DNA from 2 places in the Paeniglutamicibacter sp. GQ140 genome. Region 2 is predicted to be linked to the other one. Evidence: riboswitches for the same ligand, from Rfam matches in the RefSeq annotation. Region 2 holds a riboswitch; the other holds the start of a gene.

Region 1 (12,032 bases), on a different contig from region 2:
CGACAATCAGCAGCAACAACGCGACCACGGCCATGGCCAGCGCCAGCGCTGTCAGCAATGGATCCGCAGTCATGCCGGGCACGCCGCCCCCATCGAAGACCTGGCCCACGACGTAGGGCGCGTTCATTCCGGAACCGTGCAGGGCCGAGGCCGCGAACAGCAGCAAGGGCGCAACCTGGAAGCAGAGCATCGCGCTAAAGCCCGTGCTGACCACGTAGCCGACATTGGTTCGCACCGCATCGTCGAAGGCACGAAGCCGCATCCCGCGCATCCGCGGTCGACGGGCATTGGAGCTCAGTGCCCACAGACCCAGCCCGGATCCCAACATCAGTAGCGCCAGCACCGGGAGTCCGTAGTACCACCCCGGGAACGGCCCAATCGATCCGGCCCCCAGCTGGACTTGGGTCACGACCATGTTTTGGTCAAGTTCCGCACCGCCGGCCGATACGTATGGGAGGTTGCGGAAGCGTCCCCGCTCGTCCGGTCCCGACAGGATCCCTGCAACGACGAGCCCCGCGGCCGATGCCCCGAGCAACACCGCCGGCATCACGATCCCCCAGGCCGGGCCGAACATTCCGGTCGAGCGCGGCGTCAGCTCGGCGCTGGTGTGCAGCGATGATTCCGGGGAGATGTCGGAGAACTCGTGCGGGATGCGCCAGGCCACGAAGACCAGGGAGGCCAGGACCCACATAGCTGCGGGGGCGGCGGCCAGGGGCAGCCCGGCCGCGCCAGGGTATTCAGCGTGAAGGACCAGCGCCGCGACGCCGCCCAAGGCCATCACCGCCAGTGCCACGACGGTGCGTGCCCGCAGGCTGCGCAGCACCCTGCCGGCGTTGGCCCGCTCGATGATGGTGCCGGCGGCGGCAAGCGACAGCAAGTTGGAGCGTTGCTGGGTGAAGATGTTTCGCCTGACAAGCAGGACGATGCCGACCGAAAAGCCGTGGAGCAGCAGTAGGGCGAATCCGTTGACCATGGGGGCTCCCGTTGTTGGAACGGGAGCCAACCAGCCACCCGCTTGTATCAATAAGGCAATACAAACAGGTGGCCGCTTCTTGTGTCAATGGATCGGTACAAAAACCTAGATTTTTGCACCCTTCAGCACGACATGGCTCAGGAACTCGTGCACATGGGACATTTCCTGCGCGTTCACCGAGTGGAACATGTTGGTATAAAGCACCTTGGTGACGTGGACGTCGCTGGTGGCCCAGGCATGCGTGTACTCGATCTTGTCCTGGGTGATGACCGGATCGGCCTGGTCCCTTCCCCAGAACACCGGCTTCCGCATTTCCTTGAGCTTCTCGTCCTGGAAGAAGCCCGCTCCCTCTTCCGGCACCGCAAAACCGGACAGGCCGATGACCGTGGAGATCGCATCGGGCTGGTGCCGCAGCAGGGACGTGGCCACGGCCATGCCCATGGAGAATCCGAGCAGGCTCACCGATGAATGCTGCTTGCTAACCGGCTCAAGCCAGGACCACAGGTCGGCGATGGAGTTCTTGACTGCATCGAAGGAATAATCCAGGTCCTGCATCAGCGGGAACCAGGTGTACCCCGGCCCCAATGATTGCGGGGCCCGAACCGAGACAATCGTGAATTCCTCCGGCAGCATGGGGGCGAGCCCCATGAGGTCCTCTTCGTTGGAGAGGTAGCCGTGCAACAGCACCAGCAGCGGGGTGCCGGCCCGTTCGGATTCCGGGCGCGACCAAATGACAGTGGGGTTCCAACTTGTTTCACTCACCAGACCAGTCAAGCAGAAGTTTGCCGCATTCGGCGATCCGCCAAGTAACCTACGCTTAGGTAACTTACGTATTCTTTGATAAGAATATCTTCGTGAACAACGTCATTGAAACACCTTCCTTAGCTTCAAGCCCTCCGAGCATCGGAAGTCATCCGTGGCGTCGCTATGTCGCCATCGGGGATTCCTTCACGGAGGGCGTCGGCGATGACGACCCCCGCAGCCCCGGGAACTACCGCGGCTGGGCCGACCGGGTTGCCGAACAGCTCAGCCAGGGTGTCGATGATTTCGCCTATGCCAACCTTGCCATTCGGGGACGACTCATCACCCAGATATTTGACGAGCAGGCGGGGCCGGCCCTGGAGTTGAAGCCGGACCTCATCAGCCTGTGCGCCGGCGGCAACGACGTGATTCGCCCGGGCGGGGACCCTGATGCCATCGCCGACAAGCTCGACGCGCTCATGCGGGTACTGGCCACCTCAAATGCCACGATCCTGCTCTTCACCGGTCCCGACATCCGCGATACCCCGGTACTGGGCGGAATCCGGGGCAAGGTTGCCATCTACAACGAAAACGTGCGCACAATCGCTGCCCGTTACGATGCGGTGGTGGCGGACATGTGGTCGCTGCGAGAGCTGCACCAACCGCGCATGTGGGCCGATGACCGCCTGCATTTCTCACCCCTGGGCCACCACACCATCGCGGCAATGGCCCTGGATGCCCTGAACGTCCCGCACCAGCTGCAACAACTTGAACCAAGCGAGTCCGAGATCAAGAACTGGCGCGAGGCCCGCCGCGACGACTTGATCTGGGCACGCACGCACCTGGCCCCGTGGGTGCTGCGCCGCCTGCGCCATCAGTCCTCCGGTGACGGCATCTCGCCGAAGCGACCCCTCGCCATCCCTTTCACCGAGCAGCCGCCCAACGCGTCCCTGGGCAACGGTCCCGCGATCTGATCGGGCGGACCCCAGGTCCCGGCGAATGTCGGTGGCAGTCCCCCGGACATCACGAATGGAAAACGTTTGGTGGAATTCGTCTCGGTTTTTGCCGACGCGTGTTTGACTAGTGTCGAAAGCGAGATCACGACCCAGTTCGCCCCGGCATTCGACACCTTGAGGACGGCAAGCCATCAACGATTCAAGCACCATCACGATTGACGACCTTCCCCCCGAGGTCCTGGGACCCCAGGACTCCGTGGATTTCGGCTATGTCGAACCCGACCCGGATTTCCTGCCCGGCGGAATGGGCGGCGTTTTCGAGGCAATGCCCGTATTCATGGGTATCTTCGCGATTCTGTTTATCGGGATCGTGGCCTTCGTGATCTTCGTCTGGATACGAAACTACAAGGCCAGCAAGAACGCCGGGATGGACATCTTTACGCTGGAAACCGATCTGGCGACGCGTGCCGCCAATTCCCAAATGTTTGCTCCCCGGCAAACCCGCGAACAAAAGTTGGCCGAACTCGAAGGACTTCTGGCCCGGGGCGTCATCACCCGCGATGAGTACACCCAGGCGCGCCTGAAGATCCTGACCGACTAGGTCCGGCACACGAATGGCCCCGGCGGGGAAAGGATCCCCAAACCGGAGCCATGTCCGTTCAGCTACCCGGCGTCGGCCTGCAGTCCGGATTCCCGCGCGAAAATGTGTTCATCCAGGGCATCGCTGAGTTGCTCGATGTCGGTCAGGAAGCCGTCGTGGCCAATCGGCGACGTGATGTAGTGGACCTTGCCGGGAATCGGCAGCAACCCGGCAAGGCGCTCCGACTGCTCGGGCCAGTACAAGCGATCCGAGTCCACGGCGGCCACCAGGACATTCACATTTTCCAGTCGCGCCACGGCCGCTTCGATGGATCCATGGCCCCTGCCGATATCGTGGCTCATGAGCGCCTCGGTCAGCACCAAATAACTGTTGGCGTCGAAGCGGCCCACCAGCTTGCTGGCCTGGTGGTCCAGGTAGCTTTCCACCTGGTACCGGCCGCGGTCCAGCCCGGGGCTGGAGACCGGCAATTCGTCGCCTTGCGGCGCCCGCCCGAAACGGACGTCCAGTTCGGCCGCCGTGCGGTAGGTGATATGGGCAATGCGCCGGGCGATCCCCAGCCCCGCGGAGGGCACGAGTTCGTTCGCGTAGTAGTCGCCCCCGGCGAAATCAGGGTCCAGCCTGATCGCGGCCGTTTGCGCCTGGGCGAAGGCAATCTGCTCGGCCGACGATTCGGCCGAGGCGGCCACGACCACGCAATTCCTCACCCGCTCCGGGAACTCGATGGCCCACTCCAGTGCCCGTGCCCCACCCATGGATCCGCCCAGCACGGTGTGCCACGCGGCGATGCCCAGCTCGTCGGCCAGACGCGCCTCGAGACGCACCGAGTCCTTGATGGTGGTGAAGGGGAACCGCGATCCCCAGGGAACCCCGTCCGGGTCCAGGCTGGCCGGCCCGGTGCTTCCGGAGCAGCCGCCGACCATGTTCGCGGCAACCACGAAGTAGCGATCGGTGTCCACGGTCTTGCCGGGGCCGACGAAGCCGTCCCACCAGCCGGGCTCGGTCGAGGCCCCGCGCGCCACATGGCTGTCCCCGGTCAGGGCATGGGCAATGTAGATCGCGTTTGAGGCGTCGGCGTTCAGCGTTCCCCAGGTTTCGTAGCCCAGCACGATGTCCGGCAGCGTCGCGCCGGTTTCAAAGGTGTAGGCACCGGTGTGCAGGTGCCGCAGGATGCCGTCCGGGGCAAAGTCCAGCCCCGCGGCGGTTTCTGCGTCATATAGGACCACGTTTGTCTCCACACTCACAAGGTGCCCTGCAGCTCGACCTCGGCCGCGGCGGCCACGGCCTCGAAGCCCGCCTGCAGGTCGGCGATGATGTCCACGACGTTTTCGATGCCGACGCTCAACCGGACCAGGCCCGGGGAGACGCCCGCGGCGACCTGCTCCGCCTCGCTAAGCTGCGCATGGGTGGTGGAGGCGGGGTGGATGACCAGGGAGCGCACGTCCCCGAGGTTGGCCACGTGAGAGTGCAGCTCCAGCGCGTCGACGAAGCCCTGGCCGGCCGCGCTTCCGCCCGCAAGCTCGAAGGACACGATGGCCCCGATGCCGCGCGGCCCGTACTTGCGGCCCCGCTCGAACCACTGGCTGGACTCGAGCCCTGCATAAAGCACCCGCTCGACCTGCGGCCGGGCCTCAAGCCACTGGGCGACCTCCACCGCGTTGGCGACGTGGCGCTCCATGCGCAGCGAGAGGGTTTCGAGCCCCTGGGCAATCAGGAACGCGTTGAAGGGGGCAACGGCCGAGCCGAGGTCGCGCAGCAACTGCACGCGAGCCTTGAGCACGTAGGCGAGGTTGGCTCCCAGTGCCCCGTTGACGCCGAGGTCCCGGGCATAGACCAGCCCGTTGTAGGAATCGTCCGGGGTGTTGAAGCCCGGGAACCTTTCCGGGTCGGCGGCGAAGTCGAAATTGCCCGAATCCACGATGACCCCGGCGATCGCGGTGCCGTGCCCGCCAAGGTACTTGGTGGCCGAGTGGATCACGATGTCGGCGCCCCACTCGATGGGACGGATGAGGTACGGGGTGGCCAGGGTGTTGTCGACAATCAGCGGCACCCCGGACTCGTGTGCGATGGCGGAGACGGCCTCGATGTCGAGCACGTCCTGGCGCGGATTGGAGACCACCTCGCCGAAGAATGCCTTGGTGTTGGGCTTGACCGCCGCGCGCCAGCCGTCCAGGTCGTCGGGATCCGCCACGAACGTGACCTCGATGCCGAGCTTGCGCAGCGTGTGCTTGAGCAGGTTCTGCGTCCCGCCATACAGGCTGGGGCTGGCCACGATGTGGTCGCCGGCCTCGGCGAGGTTCAGGATGGCGAAGGTCGTCGCTGCCTGGCCCGAAGCCAGCAGCAGGGCCCCCACGCCACCCTCGAGGCTGGCAATGCGCTGCTCCACGGCGTCCTGCGTCGGGTTGCCGATACGCGTGTAGATGGGTTCCAGCTCGGCGAGGGCAAAGCGGGCGGCCGCGCTCTCGGCACTCGGGAACACAAACGAGCTGGTTTGGTAGATCGGCAGGGCGCGCGCGCCGGTTGCGGCGTCGGGTTCCTGACCCACATGGATCTGACGGGTTTCAAAGGACCAGTTGTTAGACATCTCTTCCCCTTCAAGGATTCGTAGGGGTATGCCCGAAACCGACTCCGGTTGTGGCCGTGTCTTGGCTGGGGGCAATCCCGCGCTTGTCCCACGTCGTTTTGACGCAGGGCCTGGTCTTCACCCGGGGCACCCCACCGCGGCGGAGGGTTGCCGTTCAGCAAGCCGGGGCCTTCTGCTGAAACTCATGACCTTGGCATTAAGTCTGGCCCAGCGCTTCATATGTTCGCAACCACGTCTCAAATTGTGACGATCCGAAGGGCAACCGCACTACCCCGCAGCCGTTTGAACCAAGCAACCACAAAGCAAGTTAGGCAATCCTAAGTCGAGAGCCAGATCACAAAGTGCCATGATAGGCACATGATGAGGTTGGACCATGTAACTTACGCTTGTGGACCCGACGGCCTCGCGGCAACTGCCGCTCGGATCGGCGAGGCCCTTGGACTCGAATCTGTAAAGGGCGGTGTACACCCACGTTTTGGTACGCGCAATGTCATCTTCCCGCTGAAGAATGGCCAGTACCTGGAAGTTGTCGAAGTCTTGAACCACCCGTCGTCGGACAAGGCGCCGTTTGGCCAGGCCGTTCGCGCCCGCTCCGAACTCGGTGGCGGCTGGATGGGCTGGTGCGTCGCGGTTGACGACTTGGCTCCGGCGGAAGAACGCCTGGGCCGGGGCTCGGTTCCGGGAAACCGCAAATTCCCGGATGGGCAGGAACTGACCTGGCGCCAGATCGGCATCAACGGCCTGATCGCCGATCCGCAGGTTCCTTACCTGTTGCGCTGGGACGACGGAACCGAGGAGCTACACCCGTCAAAGGCACTGGAACCAGTTGGCAAGATCTCCTCGATCAGCATTGCCGGCTCCAGCGAACGCGTTGCCGACTGGCTCGGACAGCCCGAGCAGTTGCCCGTTGGCGAGGTTGTCGTCGATTGGCAGGCTCCCAACGGGACACCGGGGATCCTTTCGGTGACCTTCGAAACGCCCAAGGGACAAATCACGCTGTAACCACGCAGCGCGGGGAACCACGATCAAGGTGGGGTTGGCCGGATGATCCGGCTAGCCCCACCTTGCCTCATTTCCGGTCGGTTCCGCCGGCAGCAGCTTGCAGCTCGTCCTTCAGGATTTCGAAGTGCTTCACCATGATGGATCCGATGGCCATGAACAGGCCGCCCACCAGCAAGGCCTGCTGAAGTCGGACTTCCATCCCGAAGACCAGTTCCTCAACCGGCAACATGGTGTCGTAGTACCACTTCCAGATCGGATTTCCGATCACGGCCATGCCCGCACCAACCAACGCGAGGATGAGGCCGAGTCGGAGCATGGTTTTCGAACTCAAGAGTTGGGGCATCGCTGCTTCTCGACTTTCCTGGGGTTTTCCGCATCTGGCCACCTGCCACCGGCCGACATTTCCGAGCCATGGTTCCGGTGGCTAATCCCGCGGCAGTCCTGACTCCGGCTGCTTCGTGCTTCTGACCGAGGCGACGGCCTCTTCCGCTGAGCGAACCACGAAGGATCCGGCCAGCAGGAACAGCCCGCCGAAGAAGGTGCCTTGCTGGATCACGGCGGCCAGCCCACCCACCAGGCCCGTGAGCGGGTGATTGAGGCCGCCGAGGTTGATCAGCCAGTTCAGGAGCGGTGAAACGATGATGTAGAAAACGGCTCCAAGAATGCCCAACACCAGACCAACACGGAACATTTTCTGTGAGCTCAGGGCCCGGGGCATATCCTGCTCCTTGGTTGACGGGTCCAGGCCCCGGCGCCGGAATTCGGTGCGCATTCCCGGTGGTCTGGTTTCCTTGAGCCTAGCAACGTACCCCAAAAGCACAAGTGTTCACGAACAAAGTGATCAAACCGTGTTTTATGAACCAAGACCGATGGCCGTGCCGACCAGCGCGTAACCTACGAACCCGGCGATATCCAACAATGCATGGGCGATCACCAGCGGCATGACCCTGCCCTTTTTCGAGTACACGTAGCCGAAGACCACGCCCATCGCGACGTTCCCGATGAAGGGACCGATCCCCTGATACAGGTGGTAGCTGCCCCGCAGCACGGCGCTGGCGAGGATGATTTGCCACTTGCCCCAGCCCAGGCGCCCGAGTCTCTCGAAGAGGTAGCCGACCACGATCACCTCTTCCAGGATGCCGTGGCGGATCGCGGAGAAGACCAGCACGGGGACCGTCCACCAATAGTCGTCCAGCGCCGCCGGCACGATGATCGTGGTCAACCCGAGGGCACGGCCCGCCGCGTAGACACCAAGCGTTCCGACGCCCATGGCCAGAAATAGGCCGGTTCCCCAGCCCAGGTCCCGAACCGGCCGCGCCAAGTCTAGGCCGAGCCGGGCAAAGGGGCTGCCCCCGGGAATCCTCCAGAGCAGGTAGAGCACCAGCATCACCGGCACCAGGGCGAAGAAGATGTCGAGCAGCTGGTAGGTCAGGTCGAAGTACTGGCGCTGGTTCAGCGAATTGTTCAGCGAAGTGGTCTGCGATCCCAGGGGCGCCCTGGTCATCTTGTCGATGAGGTTCACGATCGCGTAAATGCCCGATTGGCCCAGGGACAAGCCAAGGACGATGAGCAGCTCGATCTTCAATCCGCGGCGCGTCCCGGCTTCCGCCACCGTGCTTTCCAACGCTGCGCTGGATGCGGTGTTCCCCTGCGCTTCTGAGATCATGACGTCGATCCTACGTGTTGATCCTGTGTATCCGCACACCCGTTGGCCTGCAAGGATGGAGGGGTGAGACGAGATGCGCTGCCCCGCGAATACGAGTTGGCGAATGCCCTCTTTCCCGGACCGGACTGGAAGTCCGCGCACGTGGACGATGGCGGCCAGTTCCACCTGGTGCTGGTGGCCGAGGGCCAGGCGGTGATGCGCATGGGTCGCACCGCCGAGGCGTCCGCCCGGCTACAGCGGCGCGTGGACCTGATCCAGGCGCTGTCGGGTCTATTCAGTTTCCAGCTGCCCACCGCGCTGGGCCCGGTCTGGCACGGCGATGATTTCTCCGCGGTCATCCAGCGCTACATCCCGGGTGCTGCGCACCCGCCGCACACCGGTGACGCACCACGCCTGCGCTCCGTGCTCGAGGAACTGGCGGCCGTGGACCTGCGGCCGCTTGCCGAACTGCTGGCCGAGCCGTATTCGTTCCGGGGACCGTGGACCGCGCGGAAGATCGACGCCACCCTGTGCGCCTTGCCGCTGGAGTTGGCCGGTGCCGCGCGGCAGGTCCTGGACACCATCCCCGCCTTCGGGGCAGTGGCGCCTTCGCTGGTCCACGGGGACCTCGCGGGGCACAACATGCGCTGGCGCGATGGCGATCTGCTCGGCATCCTGGACTGGGACCTGGCCGCGGCATGGGACCCTGCGCTGAACACCGCATATCTCTGTCTCTGGCACGGCACCGACTTCGCCGAGGCCATTGCCCCGAGCCCCGAGGTGGCCTGGCGCGCCCGAATTTGGCTGGGTGCCATGGCACTGGAGAGCGTCTACGACGCTTCATTGGATCCGGGCCGGGACCTTGGTGCACTGATCGGGAAGATCGGCCCGCGCCTCGTGGCCGCTGCCGCCGCCACCCGCGGCTAGCGCGGCGCGCCCGGCCGTGGGTCGGCAACAATGACGGGAATGCCCGACTCCACCAATTCGCGCTGCTGCTCGGCGGTGATCCCGTCATCGGTGATCAGCGCGCTGAAGGTCGACCTGGCCAGCGTTGCAAAGGCGCTGTGCCCGATCTTCGAGGAGTCGCACACCAGGTAGCTGCGGCGCGCCCGGCGGATCATCAGGTCGTTGATGGAGGCCTCGAACTCGTCCGAGACCGTTGGACCGATGCGCGCCTCCAGCCCGTTGATGCCCACGAAGGCAACGTCCAGGGTGACCTTCTCCAGGGATTGCTCCGCAAAGGGACCGACCAGCTCGTAGGACCGCGGGTTCAGCACTCCCCCGGTGACCATCACCTTCACGTGCGTGCGCACCGCCAGCATCGAGGCGATGTTGACGGCGTTGGTGACCACGGTGAACGTGGTCCGCCCGGAATCGTTGACCAGCTCGCGGCGCATCCCCAGTTGCGTGGCAATGGCGCTGGACGTCGTGCCGCCCGACAGGCCCACCACCATGTCCTGGGTGACCATGGAGGCCGCGAGCACCGCGATGGCGTGCTTCTGCACCGCCGCGTCTTCCTTTTGGTAGCGAACCGGCAGGTCGTAGGCCACGGTGTTGGACACCGCTCCCCCGTGGGTGCGCGAGAGCAGCGAGGAGGCAGCCAACGAGTCCAGGTCCCGGCGTGCGGTGGCGGGCGAGACCTCGAGCCTGCGCACGATGTCCTCGACCTCGATCTTCCCGAAGCGGGAAAGCATCTCGAGGATGGCGTTGAGGCGTTCTTCGCGTTTCACCTTTTCACCCGTCTGTCGTCGTGTGGCCGGTTGGGGGGGATCAACCGACAGTTCTCTGCTGCGGGGGCCGCGTGCTGCTGGGGCCCGGCCCGTTCGCCGGGCCGCCCGTCACCGCATTCGGTTCCGATGTTCCGCGGAAGGCGAGGTCACCAGGGTTTTGGCGAACAGCGCCGCGGGCACGGGATCCTACTTTACAGCTCCGGCGGCAAGGCCGCCGATCAGCCGCTTCTCAATGAGCATGAACAGGACAATCACCGGGATGATGGCCACGATCGAGACGCCGAAGACATATTGCCAGGCGGTGGAATACTGTCCCACGAACCTAGTCAGCGCCACCGACAGCGGCTGGTTCTCCGCGGTGGAGAGGATGACCAGGGAGGCGGCGAATTCGTTCCAGCAGGAGACGAAGGTGAAGATCACCGCGGTGACGATGCCCGGCCAGACCAGCGGCAGGTTGATGCGGAAGAGCACCCGGAGCTTTCCGGCCCCGTCGATCTGGGCGGCCTCGTCGACCTCCTTGGGAACGGAGGCAAAGAACGAATGCATGATCCACACGGCGAAGGCCAGGTTGAAGGCGGCGTTGATCAGGATCATGGCCAGCCAGGTGTCGTAGAGGTTCATGGCGAGCATCTGCTTGAACAGGCCCGCGGTCAGCACCGCCGGCTGCAGCATCTGGGTGACGATCACCAGGAACATGAAGACCATCTTGCCCGGGAACTTGAAGCGCGCGGTGTAGTAGGCGGCCGGGGTGGCCACCAGCAGCACCAGCAAGGTGGCCGAGAGGGAGATGACGATGGTTGAGATGAGGTTGAAGGCCACCGGTGTTTCGGGGGTGTCCCACATGGTCAGGTAGTTCGACCACTGCGCCCCTTCCCGCGGCATGTAGCTTGGCGGGATGGCAAGGATTTCGGCCTGGGTCTTGAGCGACCCAAAGAACATGATCCCGTAGGGAATCAGGAACGCGACGGCAACCAGCAGGCCCACGACCATGCGCCAGATGACGGTTCGGCGGGACGCACGGTCCTCGGTGATCAGGATCGACATGGGATTCCTAGACCTCCCTCATGGGCTTGACCGTCTTGACGTAGATCGCGACAATCACCAGCACGATCGCGAAGTTCACCACCGAGAGCGCCGAGGAGATGTCCAGCCGGCGGTCGAATTGCAGCACCTTGAAGATGTAGGTCATCAGCGTGTCCGCGCTGTAGCCGGGAATGGAACCGGTGATGATCTTCAGGATCGGCAGGTTGTTGAAAACGTTGATGATGTTGATCAGCACGGCAACCGCCAGCGCCCCGCGCAGCTGCGGCAGGATCACGAAAATGTAGATCCCCCAGCGATTCGCCCCGTCCATGCGGGCGGCCTCCAACGTCTCGTTGGGGATCGCCTGCAGGCCGGCCAGGAGCGTGTAGGTGGTGAACGGAATCGACACGAAGATCGCAACCACGATGGCCACCGCCATGGCCGGGACGGCGTTCTTGGTGAACCCGTAGCCCTCGTCCAGGACGCCGATGTCGGTGAGGAACTTGTTGAAGATCCCGTAGTTGGGATCCGCCGCGTAGTAGAACACGGTGGTGGTCATGACCACCGACGCCGCCCACGGGACAATGACTGCCATGCGCACCAGGGTCCGCCCGGGGAAGGGCTTGTTCAGGAACTGCGCCAGCGCCAGCGAAATCACCACGGTGATTGCCACCACGACCACCACCCAGACCACGGTGTTCAGCAGGATGCGCGGCAGCGCCGGGTCGGCGAAGACCTTGGAGAAGTTCGCGAATCCCACGCCCTCGAGGTCGGTGCCGA
Region 2 (12,032 bases):
TCTTCTCGATGCTCCAGTCGTAGTCGCGGTCGAACGTGGCCGCTGCGGTCGTGGTGACTTCGAGGTCCTTGTACGTCGTCTTGCCGTTGGTGAAGGTGCAAGTGACCTGGGCGTTGTCGGCCAGCATGAAAGACGCGTTGCGTGCCGAGGTGTCGATCGACGGTGTGACACCGGTACAGGCCAGGTTTGTGAGGTTCCATCCCGCCGGAAGTGCGTTCTCGGAAACCGTTACCCCGCCCGGCGCGACCGTGTAGGTCAGGCGGTCGGGAAGGTCCGCGCCTGTGTTGGAACCGGCGCTGTCATCCAACTGGAAATTCACGGAATCTTCCGTCGTGCCGGATCTCAGTGTGAAGTCGAAGTCGGTGCCGTCGGCCGGGGTGGCGTCCTTGATGATGGTCACGGAACCGGCCTGGACGTCGCTTGCCGAGACCTGGTTCGCACGGTTCCCCGCGGTCGCGCAATTCAACGACACCAAGGTCACGTGATATGAGGATCCGCTGATGGCGGAGGCTCCCGCGCCCGGCCCATGGTCCAGTTCGGAGGCTACATGGACACTGAAGTAAAGGGTGACAGAGGAGGCCGTCGCATCAAACGTGAGCTTGACGGTGTCCTCGCGGTCACTGCCCGATCCCTCGATCACCTCGGTCTTGGTGATCGTTCCGCCTCTCATTGAGTACTGGTCGATGAAGTCATAGGCCCATTTGCCGGCAGTGCGCACCCGGTAGTTGAAGACGAATTCGTTCTCGCCCGGCTGCATGTTGCCCATCTGCACACGTTGGTCAACATAGCCGCCCTCGTAGATGCCCGAGGAAAGGTTGCCGTTGGCGAAGGGCGCGTCGCCGGCCCGCTGCATAAACGAGTCGACTTTGCCCTTGCCGATATTCGTGTCGCAAACGCCTGCCACCGCCGCAACGACGGGCTCGTCCTTGGCCACGGCAGAATTCGGCTCACTTGCCGACGCTTCCGCTGGTTCCCCGGTGGTTTTCTCTTCGGACTTCGTAGGGGCTTCGGCACTCGGGGTCGCCGGCTTCCTTGAATCATTCGACTTGCTCGTCGACGGAGCTTCTGACGTGGGGGCCGCCGACTCCTGTGCCGCTTCAAGCTCTTCGTCCTCGGACGGTTCGGTGCCCTGGAGAGGTGCTTCGGCGGCCACTTCTTCCGGAGTTGCGGTCTTCGCCTTCGCCGTGTTCGATCCGGCGCTCGCTTCGCTGCCCTCAACAGCATCCAGCAGCGCCTGCTCCACACCGGTGTCTTTGTTGTCCGACGGTGATGCCGCGGCGGGATTGAATCCACCGCCGCTAAACATCATCGTCGCGACGAGCGCTGTCGTCGCGCTGGCAGCCACGCTTGAACGGACAATTCCGTTCCTCCAAATGGCTTCCAAAAAGGAGTTTCGGCGCGCAAAGCGACGACCTCTTAATTGATTCCGTGCAGCATTAACCCCAATTTTGCCGAACACTTTAGCTACCCCAATTACCCCAAGGGGGCACGGCAACCACGCAATAAGCGCTGTTTACGAATCGGTCCCACCCGATCCGTCAGTTCAGTTCAAACCCCAAGTTCGAACCACCCCCAGCAATTATTGGGGCCCCAGCACCCAATTTGTATTGCTTGTAATGCGGTCAGTTTAGCCACAGGTCGTGAACCGCGTCCATACCGGACGGTGAAATAGTTTTGGGCGTTCAGCGTCTACCGGTAGGGGTACTCAATTTTCGGACAGGTGTCCATGACAACGTCCAGCCCGGCGTCCTTGGCCCGTCTGGCTGCAGCCTCGTCGATGACACCGAGTTGCAGCCAGACGGCGTCAGCACCGACGGCAATGGCCTGGTCGACAATGTCACCGACTTTTTGCGAGTTCACAAAACAGTCCACGACGTCGATGTGTCCGGGGATTTCGGCCAGGAGCTTGTACCCGTCGTTGCCCAGAACGCTTTCGCCACTCAGGGACACCGGAACGATCTCCATGCCCAGCTGGTCCTGGAGGAACCGTGAGACCCCCGGTGCCACGCGGCCGGGATTGTTGGTCAGTCCCACCACTGCCCACCGTGCAGGGGTTTGCAGGAGTCGGCGGATCACTGCCGGGTCGTTCACGTGGCGTTGGCCATGTTCGGAGCTCATACCCACACGCTACCGCCACAATCCGGGGCTTGTCCTGAAAACCGCGTTGGCTGAGCAAGGACCCGGGGAGACGAGGCATCATTTGACCCTTCGACTCCCCGACACGTCGGTGCCGACCTGTGGCCGGCCAATCTAGAGTGCGCGCTCCAGCGCCTCTTCGGTGTTGGCCGCCGAGTACTCCGTGAAGGCCCCGCGGAAGCGCGCCGCCGGGTGGGTCTCTTCGAGACGGGCCCCGCGCCCGAACACCTTTTCGCGCAGGGACCCCGGGGCATATTCGGTCTGCGCAAGCCCGCGGGCGCGCAACTCGGGCAGGATTCCGTCGATGAAGTCCGTGTAGGAGCCCGGCAGGACCTGGTTCATGATGTTGAGTCCATCCATTCCGGCGTCCTGCCAGCGCTCGATCTCGTCAACGATCTGCTCGGGGGTTCCCACGATCTGCTGGGCCTTGGCTCGGTAGCGGGCCAGGTCGCCGATGGTTGGCTTCCCTCCGGGCACCGACGCGATGGCCGCTTCGAGGACGCCTCGGGCGCCCTCGGTCTGGACGTCGCCCAAGGGCGTGTCCAGGTCCAGTCCGCCCAGATCGATCCCGATCCCGCCACCGATGTGGGCGATGATCGCATCCAGGTCCAGATATTCGTCGTAGTCGGCTTCCTTGGCCTTGGCTTCGGCCTCGGTGCTTCCCACGACAAATGACAGGCCTGCAAAGACCTTGACGTCTCCCTTGGCGCGTCCTGCGGCGGCCTCCAGCTCGCGGATCTTGCCCACCTGCTTGGCCACATACTCCGGGTGGGGAGCAAAAAGGAAAGTTGCCTCCGCATGTTCCGCGGCAAACTGGCGCCCGCGGGCGGACGATCCGGCCTGGAACAGGAACGGCGTGCGTTGCGGGCTCGGCAAGGCAAGGTGCGGGCCCTCGATGGAATACCGTTTTCCCTGGTGGTGGATCTTGTTGACCTTGGCAGGGTCGGCAAAGACGCCGGTTTCCTTGTTGGCCAGAACCGCGTCATCCTCCCAGGAACCTTCCCACAACTTGTACGTCGCCTCGACGTATTCCTCGGCCCAGTCATAGCGGTCGTCGTGGGCGGTCAGGCCGGCCGCACCAAAGTTTCGGTGCGAGTTCTCCAGGACGCTGGTCACGATGTTCCATGCGACGCGGCCGTTGGAAAGGTGGTCCAGCGTGGAGAGCTGGCGCGCAAACTGGAACGGAGCGGCCTGCACCACGGAACTGGTCATGGCCAGTCCGATGTCGCTGGTGGTTGCTGCAAGGGCCGAGAGCAGCACGAGCGGGTCGTGGGACGGAACCTGCATGCCCTTGCGGACCATCGAGGCCCAGCCTCCCTCGTGGTTGCCGTAAAGCCCCACGACGTCGGCAAAGAACAGGTTGTCGAATTTGGCGTCCTCAAGCTGCTTGGCCAGGTCGACCCACAGTTGCAGCTCATTGAAGCGGTGCTGCTGCGCTTTAGGGTGGCGCCATTGGCCACCCAGGATGTGGCTGGAGGTGTTCATCAGGAATGCGCTCAGCAGGAGGCGCGGACGAACGTCAAAAGTACCCATTTACTTGCTCTCCGATTTCGTGTCCGTGGCTTCACCGATCGAGTGCAATCCGGTGGGAATGGTGCCATTGATGTAGTAGTCGCCCACCGAACGGGCCTTGAAGGCGACCGGGTTGTGGGTCGCGACGGTGCGGGCGTTGCGCCAGTGCCGGTCAAGGGATTTTCCGCGTGAAACGGACGAGGCGCCGGTGACGTCGAAGAGTTCGCTGGTTGCATCCAGCACCAGCTTCGGGACCGTCACGTGGGCCTGCTGCACGGCAATTTCCGCGCGGATGAAGGCAGCGGTCGGGTCCAGGCCCAGGGACTGGTCCACCGCGGCATCCAGGTCGCGGGCGGCGGCAGTAACGATCGAATCCGCCGCGTAGACGGCCGCTGCGATGCGGCCTACCTTTTCCTGGATCAGCGGGTCGTTCCGGAAGAGTTCACCTGATCCGGTGTTGAAGGTTCGGGTGCGGGTGCGCACCAATTCGGCGGCGTCTGCCAGTGCCGCACGCCCGATGCCGGCAAGGACGCTCAGGAGGGCCATCTGGAAGAAGGCCGGCTCGAGGGTGGAGGAGACCTTGCGCTGGATGATGTCTTCGAACGGGACCACAACATCGTCGAAGATTGCGGTGCCGGTACCGGTCAGCGGCTGGCCAAAGCCATCCCAGTCGTCAAGGATCCGTACCCGTGCGTCATCGGCGCGCACGATGGCGTACTGCCGGCCTTCGACGCCCTCGGTGCTGGCCATGACAACCACCCAGTCGGCGAAGATGGAGCCGGTTGTGTAGTACTTTTCCCCGTTCAGCAGCCACTGCCCGGATTCCTCGCGAAGCTTGGTGTTGGTGGTGCCCAACGCATTGCCGCCCCGTTCGGTGGCCGCGTTGCCGAAGATCTCGCCGGCGAGCACCCGCGGGAACCAACGGAGCTGGAATTCCTCCGGTTGCAGGGCGATGGTTTCGACAAAGGCGAAGTGGGAGCGGAGCAAGTGGCCGACGTTGGAATCCGCGGCGGAAAGTTCCACGATCAACCGGAAGAGATGTTCATGGCTGACCGGGTCCCCGCCATGCGCGGCCGGGACGCGCAGCGTGGTGAAGCCGGCTTCCTTGAGCCATTTCACGGGTTCGAAGGGCAACACATGGTTGTTTTCCCTCTCCACGGTGCCTTCGGCGATCCGGCCGAACACCGGTGCAAAGCGTGCACTCAATTCCGCGTAACGGGCTTCTTCGGTTCGTTCCTGCACGTGCGTTGCACTCATTTTTCTTCCTTTGCGTCCATGAGTTTCAAAAAGTTTGTTGGCGGGATTTAGCGGTTTGCCATCTCGCGCAGCAGCTGTCCGGGGTTCGAGTCCAAAAGCAATTTGGTGTACTCGCTGGCGGGGTTCCCGAAGACCTGTGAGGCCGGGCCCACTTCGACGAGCGTCCCCTGCCGCATGACTCCCACGTCGTGTGAAATGCGCTCGACGACGTGCAGGTCGTGGGAAATGAAGAGGTATGACAGCCTCTGGTTGACCTGGAGGTCTTCCAGCAGCGCCAGAATCTGCGCCTGGGTCAAGACATCGAGTGCGGAAAGGGCCTCATCCAGCACCAACGTCTTGGCGCCGAGGGCCAGGGCCCTGGCGATTGCCACGCGTTGCCGTTGTCCTCCGGAAAGTTCCTTCGCGCCGAGGGAGGCCATGCGCGCGGGCAGGTTGACAGCGTCCAACAGCTCGGCCACCCTGATCTTGCGTTCGTTCCTTGACCCGACCTTGTAGTTCTCCAGCGGTTCGCTGATGATCCGGGACACCGAATAACGCGGATCCAGTGCCGAATCCGGGTTTTGGTACACCAGTTGCAGGCTGCGCCAGAGGTCGCGCTTGCCGGCTCCGCGCACGTGGGTGACATCTTGTCCGTGGATCTTTACCGTCCCGGCGCTGGGCTCAAGCAGGCGCATGACCATGCGCGCGGTCGTGGATTTTCCGGAGCCGGACTCCCCGACCAATGAGAAAGTGGTTCCGGGGCGGACTGCGAAGGAAACGTTGTCCACCGCTGCTCGTTCAGCTTTTCCGTTGCCATAGATCTTTGTCAGGCCACGGACCTCAATGGCCGGCAACTCGATGGCGCCTTCAGGCCCGGTGGTTTGTGCGCCCTTGCCCGTGGCAGTGGCCTCGGTAAGCAGCATCTGGGTATAGGCATCTTCCGGGGCATGCAGGATTTCACGCACCGGGCGATCCTCGCGAATCCGGCCGTGCTGCATGACCACGATGCGGTCGGCGATGTCCGTGGCCACGGCCAAGTCATGGGTCACAAAAATGACTGCGGTTCCGAGTTCCCGGGCGAGCTTGGTAAATACCTCGAGCACCGTCTGTTGGACCGTGACATCCAATGCGGATGTTGGCTCATCGGCAATCAGCAGCTCGGGTTCCAGGGCAAAGGCTATGGCAATGAGCACCCGCTGCTTCAGCCCGCCCGAGAGCTCATGAGGGTACTGTCCCAGGCGCTGTTCCGGGCGATCGATCCCGACCAGTTCCAGCAGCCTGAGGACTTCCCGGCGCAACTCTGCCTTGGTGCGCTTGCGCCCTTGCGGGTGCAGGCGGAAAACCTCGGATACCTGGGACCCCACGGTCTTCACCGGATCGAGGGAGGCTCCGGGATCCTGCGGCACCATGCCGATGCGCCGTCCGCGGATGGCTTCCAGTTCCTTGGCCGAATGGTTCAGGAGGTTGTCGCCGGCAAGGTCGATCGTTCCGCCCAGGACCTTTGCCGATTCCGGCAGCAATCCGATGATGGCCTTTGCCAGCGTGGACTTGCCGGAGCCGGATTCGCCAACCAGTGCAACGATTTCGCCGGTCTTGAGCGCGATGTCGAGGTGGTCTGCGGCGATGACCGATTCATCGCCGGTGCCGTATTGAATGCTTAGCCCACGAATGTCCAGCAATGTGGGTGCCGAGTCGATGGTGCTCATGCTGTTCCCCTGACTAGAAACGGAAGATCTTGTGAAGCTGTCGGCCAAGACCGGCGAGCAGGATGACCACGACGACGATGACCACGCCCGGCAGGGTCGTGAGCCACCATGCCGAAGCGAGGTACTGCCGTCCCTCGGAAATGAGCAGACCCCATTCAGGGGTCGGAGGCGGAGAGCCGAATCCGAGGAAGCCGAGGCCCGAAATCGCGAGGATCGCCACGCCGAGGTCCACCGCCAGAAGGGCCAGAACGGGGCCGCAGGAGTTGGGCAGGATGTGCTTGAAAACGACAGACCAATACGTGCCGCCGTTCATGAAGGCGGCTTCCACGTAGTCCAGGCTGCGAACGCGCAGGACCTCGGAACGCACCACGCGTGCAAACGACGCAATGGAGGCGATGCCCACGCCGATTCCCAGGGAAATCGGACCGGGGGCAAATGCCGTGACGATGATCAGCGAGACCAGGAAGCCCGGGACAGCGAGCAAGACATCGATCAGGCGCATGGTGACGGCGTCGGCCGCCCGGCCTGCGGTTGCCGCCAGCAGCCCCAGCCCGGTCCCCGCGACGAGCCCGATCGTCACCGCCAGTCCCGCGGTCAACAGCGTTTGGCTGGTGCCGTGAACCACCCGGGCAAACACGTCGCGGCCCAAGTGGTCGGTGCCAAACCAGTGGGCGAACCCGGGCGCCTGGAATTTCTCGGCCGGGACGCCGCTAATGGGGTCCAGTCCGCTAAACAGCGAAGGGACCAACGCCCACCCCAGGACCATGATCAGCGGGGCGCAGGTCAGCCAGAATACGGGCGAACTAAGCGCTCCCGATTTCTTCTTGGAAGATGGCACGATCTCCACCGGCGCAAGAGTGCCGGCCGGGGCGGACTGCTGCACGGCAACCTTCGTCAACGGTTCCTCTAGCTTGATGCTCATGGATTCTTCTCCGTTCGTTCCTAGGCCACGAGTGCGCGCGGTGCCCCGTGCGTTCCACTCTTGAGGATCCGTGGATCCAATAGCGGGTAAAGCAGGTCAACAACCAGGTTCACGACAACGAAGGCCGTGGCGGTGATCAGCACGAGTCCCTGGACCAGCGCCACGTCCTGCGCGGTGACCGACTGAAGCACCACCTGGCCCAGGCCGGACCGGGCAAACACCGTCTCGGTGATGACCGAGCCGGCCAACAGCGTTCCCACGGTTATCCCGCTGATGGTCATGGCCGGTGCCGCAGCGTTTTTGAGGGTGTGGCGAAAGAAAATCCATGACGGCGAAGCGCCCTTGGCACGCAACACGTCCACGAATGGCTGGGCGTAAACGTTGTCCACACTCTTGAGCAGCACCTGGGCAATCGGGGCAGAGACGTGGACGGCCAGGACCAGGACGGGGACGGCAATCGAGGCGAACGAACCATCCGGGAAAAGCGACATGACTCCGAGTTGGATGGAGAGCAGCTGCAGGAGCACCAGGCCCAGCCAGAACACGGGAACTGCCGCGAAGAGCGGCGGCAGGTTGATGATGAGCCGCTTCAACCACGTCCGACGTGCCAACGTGGCCGAAGCGACCAGCAGAACCGCAAACACCACGGCAGTCACGAAGGCACTGGAAGCCAGCACCAAGGTCGACCCGGCCACTGCACCGATGCGTTCTGCAACGGGCTGGCCCGAGGCCAGCGAATACCCGAAATCACCCCGGAAGAGACCGGCCAATTGGCTGAAATACTGAATCAACAGCGGCTGGTCGTATCCGTATTGCGCCTTCATGGCCGCGATGGTTTCCGGATTGGCCGCAGCATCCGCTGACAGGAAGATCGTCACTGGGTCATTCGGGAGCAGCTGCACGGCCAGGAAGACCAGGGTGTAGGCAAGCCAAATGACCAGCAAAGCTTGTCCGATGCGTCGCGCGATGTAAGCGGCCATGGGGTTGCTACTTTCCGGTCTTCCAGGCGCCCTGGAAAATCGGGGCGGTGCCGGAGGTGAATTCCACGTGCGCATCCGAGTTGCCGCCGTAGACCTGGACTTCGTCCCAAAGGACCAGGGACAGCGCCTTTTCGCTGACCAGCTGGCGCTGTTCCTCGGCAACCAGTTCCTTGTGCTCCGCCTCGCTGGTGGCCGAACGTTCCTTGGCGAACAGCGCGTTGAGCTCGCTGTCGGCGTTCAGGGTCTGGGTGTTGTTTTCCGGGCCGAAGACCGGTCCCAGTCCGCCGTAGGCAAATTGGCGGGTTCCGAAGAACTCGATGTTGGGATCGATCATGGCCGTGGTCAGGAACGTGTTGTCGGCCGCACGGTTGATGAGCTTGACGCCGATTTCCCGCCATTGCTGCTCGATGAGTTCAAAGGCCGGTTTGATGACCACGGAGTTGTTGGAGCTGGTGATGGTGATTTCCAGCTTCTGCCCACCCTTTTCGCGTACTCCGTCGGCTCCGACAACCCAGCCTGCCTCGTCGAGCAACGCCTTGGATTTCTCCGGGTTGTAGCCCAGATCCGCGGACAGGTCGATGAACCCGGGGGCCGCGTGGTTCAGCACGGAGTCGGCGATGACGTAGCTGTCCGACAGCACCGTGTCCTTGATGGATTGGCGGTCGATGCCGACCTGGAGCGCCTGACGCACCTTGGTGTCGGCGAGCTTGCCACTGCCGATGCGCACTGCCGCCATGTTGGTGGTCAGGTCAATTCCCTTGGCCGGCAGCACCTGGTCGCCGCTGCCCGCGAGGGTTTGCTCGTCCACGGGCTGAAGTCCCCGGACCAGGTCGACCTGGCCGGTTTGGACCGCTCCGGCACGGTGCGCCACCTCGGGCAGGTACTTCACCACGAGCTTGTCCAGGTATGCGGCGCCCTGGTTTGCCGCTGATTCAGGCGCCCACTTGTAATCCGCGCGCTTGGCGAAGGTGACTTCTTCATCGGTCTTCTCGGATTCGAAGACGAACGGTCCGGAGCCGACGATGTTGGCGATGGCCGACTGGCCGGCATTGTCCAACGTCAAGGTTTCAGGGGAAACCAGGCCCGAGGTGACCGACGATGTGGCACGCAGGAAGTTGGCGTCGGGGGTCTTGAGCGTGACCTTGACCTGGTTTTTTCCTACGACCTCGGCGGACTTGAAGGCGGCGAAGTCGACGTTGGGTGCGATCTGTGCGCTCTTGATGCCCTTGCCCAGGGCGTCCAGGTTTTCCTTGACGGCCTTGGCATCGAGCGCCGTTCCGTCCGAGAAACTCACGCCGTCACGAATGGTGAAGGTGAACTCGGTCTGGTTCTTGTTGGCGGTGAAATCCGACGCTATCCAGCCAACGAGCTTTCCGGTTGCCGCGTCGAAATAGGTCAGTCGGTCCAACACGCTATTGAGCACATTGGCCTTCTCGTAGAAGCGTGCGGCTTGGGTCTGCCAGTTGTTGATCGGGGTTACTTCCGCATACACGAAGGTTCCGCCCTGGACGGGATCGTTGCTTACCGGGTCGGCTGCATTTCCCGCTGTTTGGGTTCCCGATCCGCAGGCGCTGAGTGCCAGCGTGGCCACGGAAAGCACGGTAAGGATCTTGACGCCGAGGCCGGCGCGAAGGCGTCGCTTCGCAGGTGGTTTGGTGTTGCCCATGATTCATTCCTTCTCGGTTCACCCGAGGAACGCCGCGACATGGCTAATCAGTCGAATACCTGTCCAAGACATGACAGCATTCGGCGGACCGCGCAGAGTTTGGCTATCTCCATCGGTCCTGGCGGTAGCACCGGATCCCCATGAGGGGAGTGGTTGCTGCGGCGTCAACGAGCCAGGTCTCTCAGCCGCTCTGGATGGTGTGTGCTCGTGTTGGTTGGTTTCCAGCGTCGAACAATTCAAGTGTGTCGCAGGATCTTCGATACAACCAACATAAAAGGGTTCGCCGTGAAATAAATCGACGCACGGATCGGCTTTGGGGCCGGATTTGCTTCACGAAGCGTCATAAGTCAGAACGTGAAGCGAAAAACAACCTGGCCTTGCTTCACCGGGGCGTCATGTTGATAATGTGCACAAATTCATGCCCCGGAACTCATCGACTGGGCAAATGGCGGCTGACTCTCTTTCCTGGTCTCAGGCTGCCGGCCGTCCCGAACGTTCACGGCCCCTTAAACGGCCCGGGCGGCGGCGCACCTCATGGTGCGCCGCCGCCCGAAACTCGTGCGGGAGTTACTCCCGGCTACTTGACCTCGGCGTTCGAGAACCGGTAGTTCGCCGCGCGGTGGGAGTCCTGGACGCGGTCGCCCTTGCCGAAGAGCTTGTTGCGCAGCGTGCCCTCGACGTATTCGGTCGGGTAGGCGCCGCGTGCCTGCAGCTCGGGAACGATGAACTCCACGATGTCCTCAAAGGTGCCCGGGGTGATGGCGTAGGCCAGGTTGAACCCGTCCACGTCGGTGTCCTCGACCCACTCGATGAGCTTGTCGGCGACCTCGGTCGGCGAGCCGACGGTGATCGGTCCGAAGCCGCCAACGCCCACCCACTCGGCCAGCTGGCGGATCGTCCACGGGTTGCCCGAATCGCCGCTGGCCTGCTGGAACATCGACACGGTGGACTGGATGGCGTTGGACTTCACGTTGTCGCCGATAACGTCGTCCGGGCCGTAGGTCGACAGGTCCACGCCCATCCAGCCGGAGATCAGCGCAAGGGCGCCGTCGATGTCGGCGTAGGACTTGTAGTCCTCGAACTTGGCCTGCGCGGCGGCGGAATCCACGTCCGTGATGATGGTCTGCATGGTGTAGATGCGCACGTCGTGGCGTCCACGGCCGGCCGCCTCGGCGGCGTCGCGGATCTTGGTGACCGTGGCCTTGAGCATGTCCTTGGTGGGGCAAGTGACGAAGACTGCCTCGGCATTTGCCGCGGCGAACTGCATGCCGCGCGAGGAGGTTCCGGCCTGGAAGATCACCGGGGTGCGCTGCGGGCTGGGCTCGGTGATGGCGATGCCCGGGACCTTGAAGTACTTGCCCTCATGGTTGATCTCGTGGACCTTGGCCGGGTCGGTGAAGACACCGCGCTCGGCGTCGCGAACCACGGCGTCTTCTTCCCAGGAACCCTCGAGCAGCTTGTACACGACCTCGAGGTATTCGTCGGCGTGGTTGTAGCGCTCGTCGTGCTCAAGCTGGTCTTCCTGGCCCATGTTCCGGGCGGCGGAGGGCAGGTAGCCGGTCACGACGTTCCAGCCGATGCGGCCCTTGGTCAGGTGGTCAAGGGTCGCCAGGCGGCGGGAGAAAGGGTACGGGTGTTCGTAGGAGGTGCTGGCGGTGACGCCGAAGCCGAGGTTCTCGGTCACGGCGGCCATCGCGGAGACAAGCATGAGCGGGTCGTTGACCGGGACCTGGGCGCCGGTGCGCAGCGGCACCTCGTTGGAGCCGCCGAAGACGTCGTAGGTGCCCAGCACGTCGGCGATGAAGATGCCGTCGAACTTGCCCTTTTCCAGGGTCTTGGCCAGGTTGGTCCAGTAGGATAGGTCCTTGTAGCTG

The links. A riboswitch is a leader RNA that binds a small molecule or an ion and turns the genes downstream of it on or off. The one in region 2 is predicted to bind S-adenosylmethionine.
Region 1: linked by a shared signal. The riboswitch ahead of AC6CHY_RS05360 (bifunctional o-acetylhomoserine/o-acetylserine sulfhydrylase) and the one ahead of AC6CHY_RS10300 (ABC transporter substrate-binding protein) in region 2 are both predicted to bind S-adenosylmethionine.

What each region holds. Positions count from the first base shown of each region.
Region 1 is NZ_JCAXDW010000003.1:101,571-113,602, reverse strand. It holds gene AC6CHY_RS05385 (hypothetical protein) at 1-973, opposite strand, end outside; gene AC6CHY_RS05380 (alpha/beta hydrolase) at 1,079-1,735, opposite strand; gene AC6CHY_RS05375 (SGNH/GDSL hydrolase family protein) at 1,828-2,688, shown strand; gene AC6CHY_RS05370 (SHOCT domain-containing protein) at 2,927-3,271, shown strand; gene metX (homoserine O-acetyltransferase MetX) at 3,334-4,494, opposite strand; gene AC6CHY_RS05360 (bifunctional o-acetylhomoserine/o-acetylserine sulfhydrylase) at 4,509-5,852, opposite strand; SAM riboswitch class IV at 5,927-6,042, opposite strand; gene AC6CHY_RS05355 (VOC family protein) at 6,210-6,854, shown strand; gene AC6CHY_RS05350 (hypothetical protein) at 6,922-7,170, opposite strand; gene AC6CHY_RS05345 (hypothetical protein) at 7,279-7,626, opposite strand; gene AC6CHY_RS05340 (CPBP family intramembrane glutamic endopeptidase) at 7,708-8,520, opposite strand; gene AC6CHY_RS05335 (phosphotransferase family protein) at 8,584-9,426, shown strand; gene AC6CHY_RS05330 (DeoR/GlpR family DNA-binding transcription regulator) at 9,423-10,229, opposite strand; gene AC6CHY_RS05325 (carbohydrate ABC transporter permease) at 10,416-11,273, opposite strand; gene AC6CHY_RS05320 (carbohydrate ABC transporter permease) at 11,281-12,032, opposite strand, start outside.
Region 2 is NZ_JCAXDW010000006.1:54,917-66,948, reverse strand. It holds gene AC6CHY_RS10340 (DUF7927 domain-containing protein) at 1-934, opposite strand, end outside; gene AC6CHY_RS10335 (hypothetical protein) at 927-1,424, shown strand; gene AC6CHY_RS10330 (CoA-binding protein) at 1,690-2,118, opposite strand; gene AC6CHY_RS10325 (LLM class flavin-dependent oxidoreductase) at 2,251-3,669, opposite strand; gene AC6CHY_RS10320 (acyl-CoA dehydrogenase family protein) at 3,670-4,905, opposite strand; gene AC6CHY_RS10315 (dipeptide ABC transporter ATP-binding protein) at 4,953-6,590, opposite strand; gene AC6CHY_RS10310 (ABC transporter permease) at 6,604-7,512, opposite strand; gene AC6CHY_RS10305 (ABC transporter permease) at 7,533-8,492, opposite strand; gene AC6CHY_RS10300 (ABC transporter substrate-binding protein) at 8,500-10,158, opposite strand; SAM riboswitch class I at 10,265-10,359, opposite strand; gene AC6CHY_RS10295 (LLM class flavin-dependent oxidoreductase) at 10,736-12,032, opposite strand, start outside.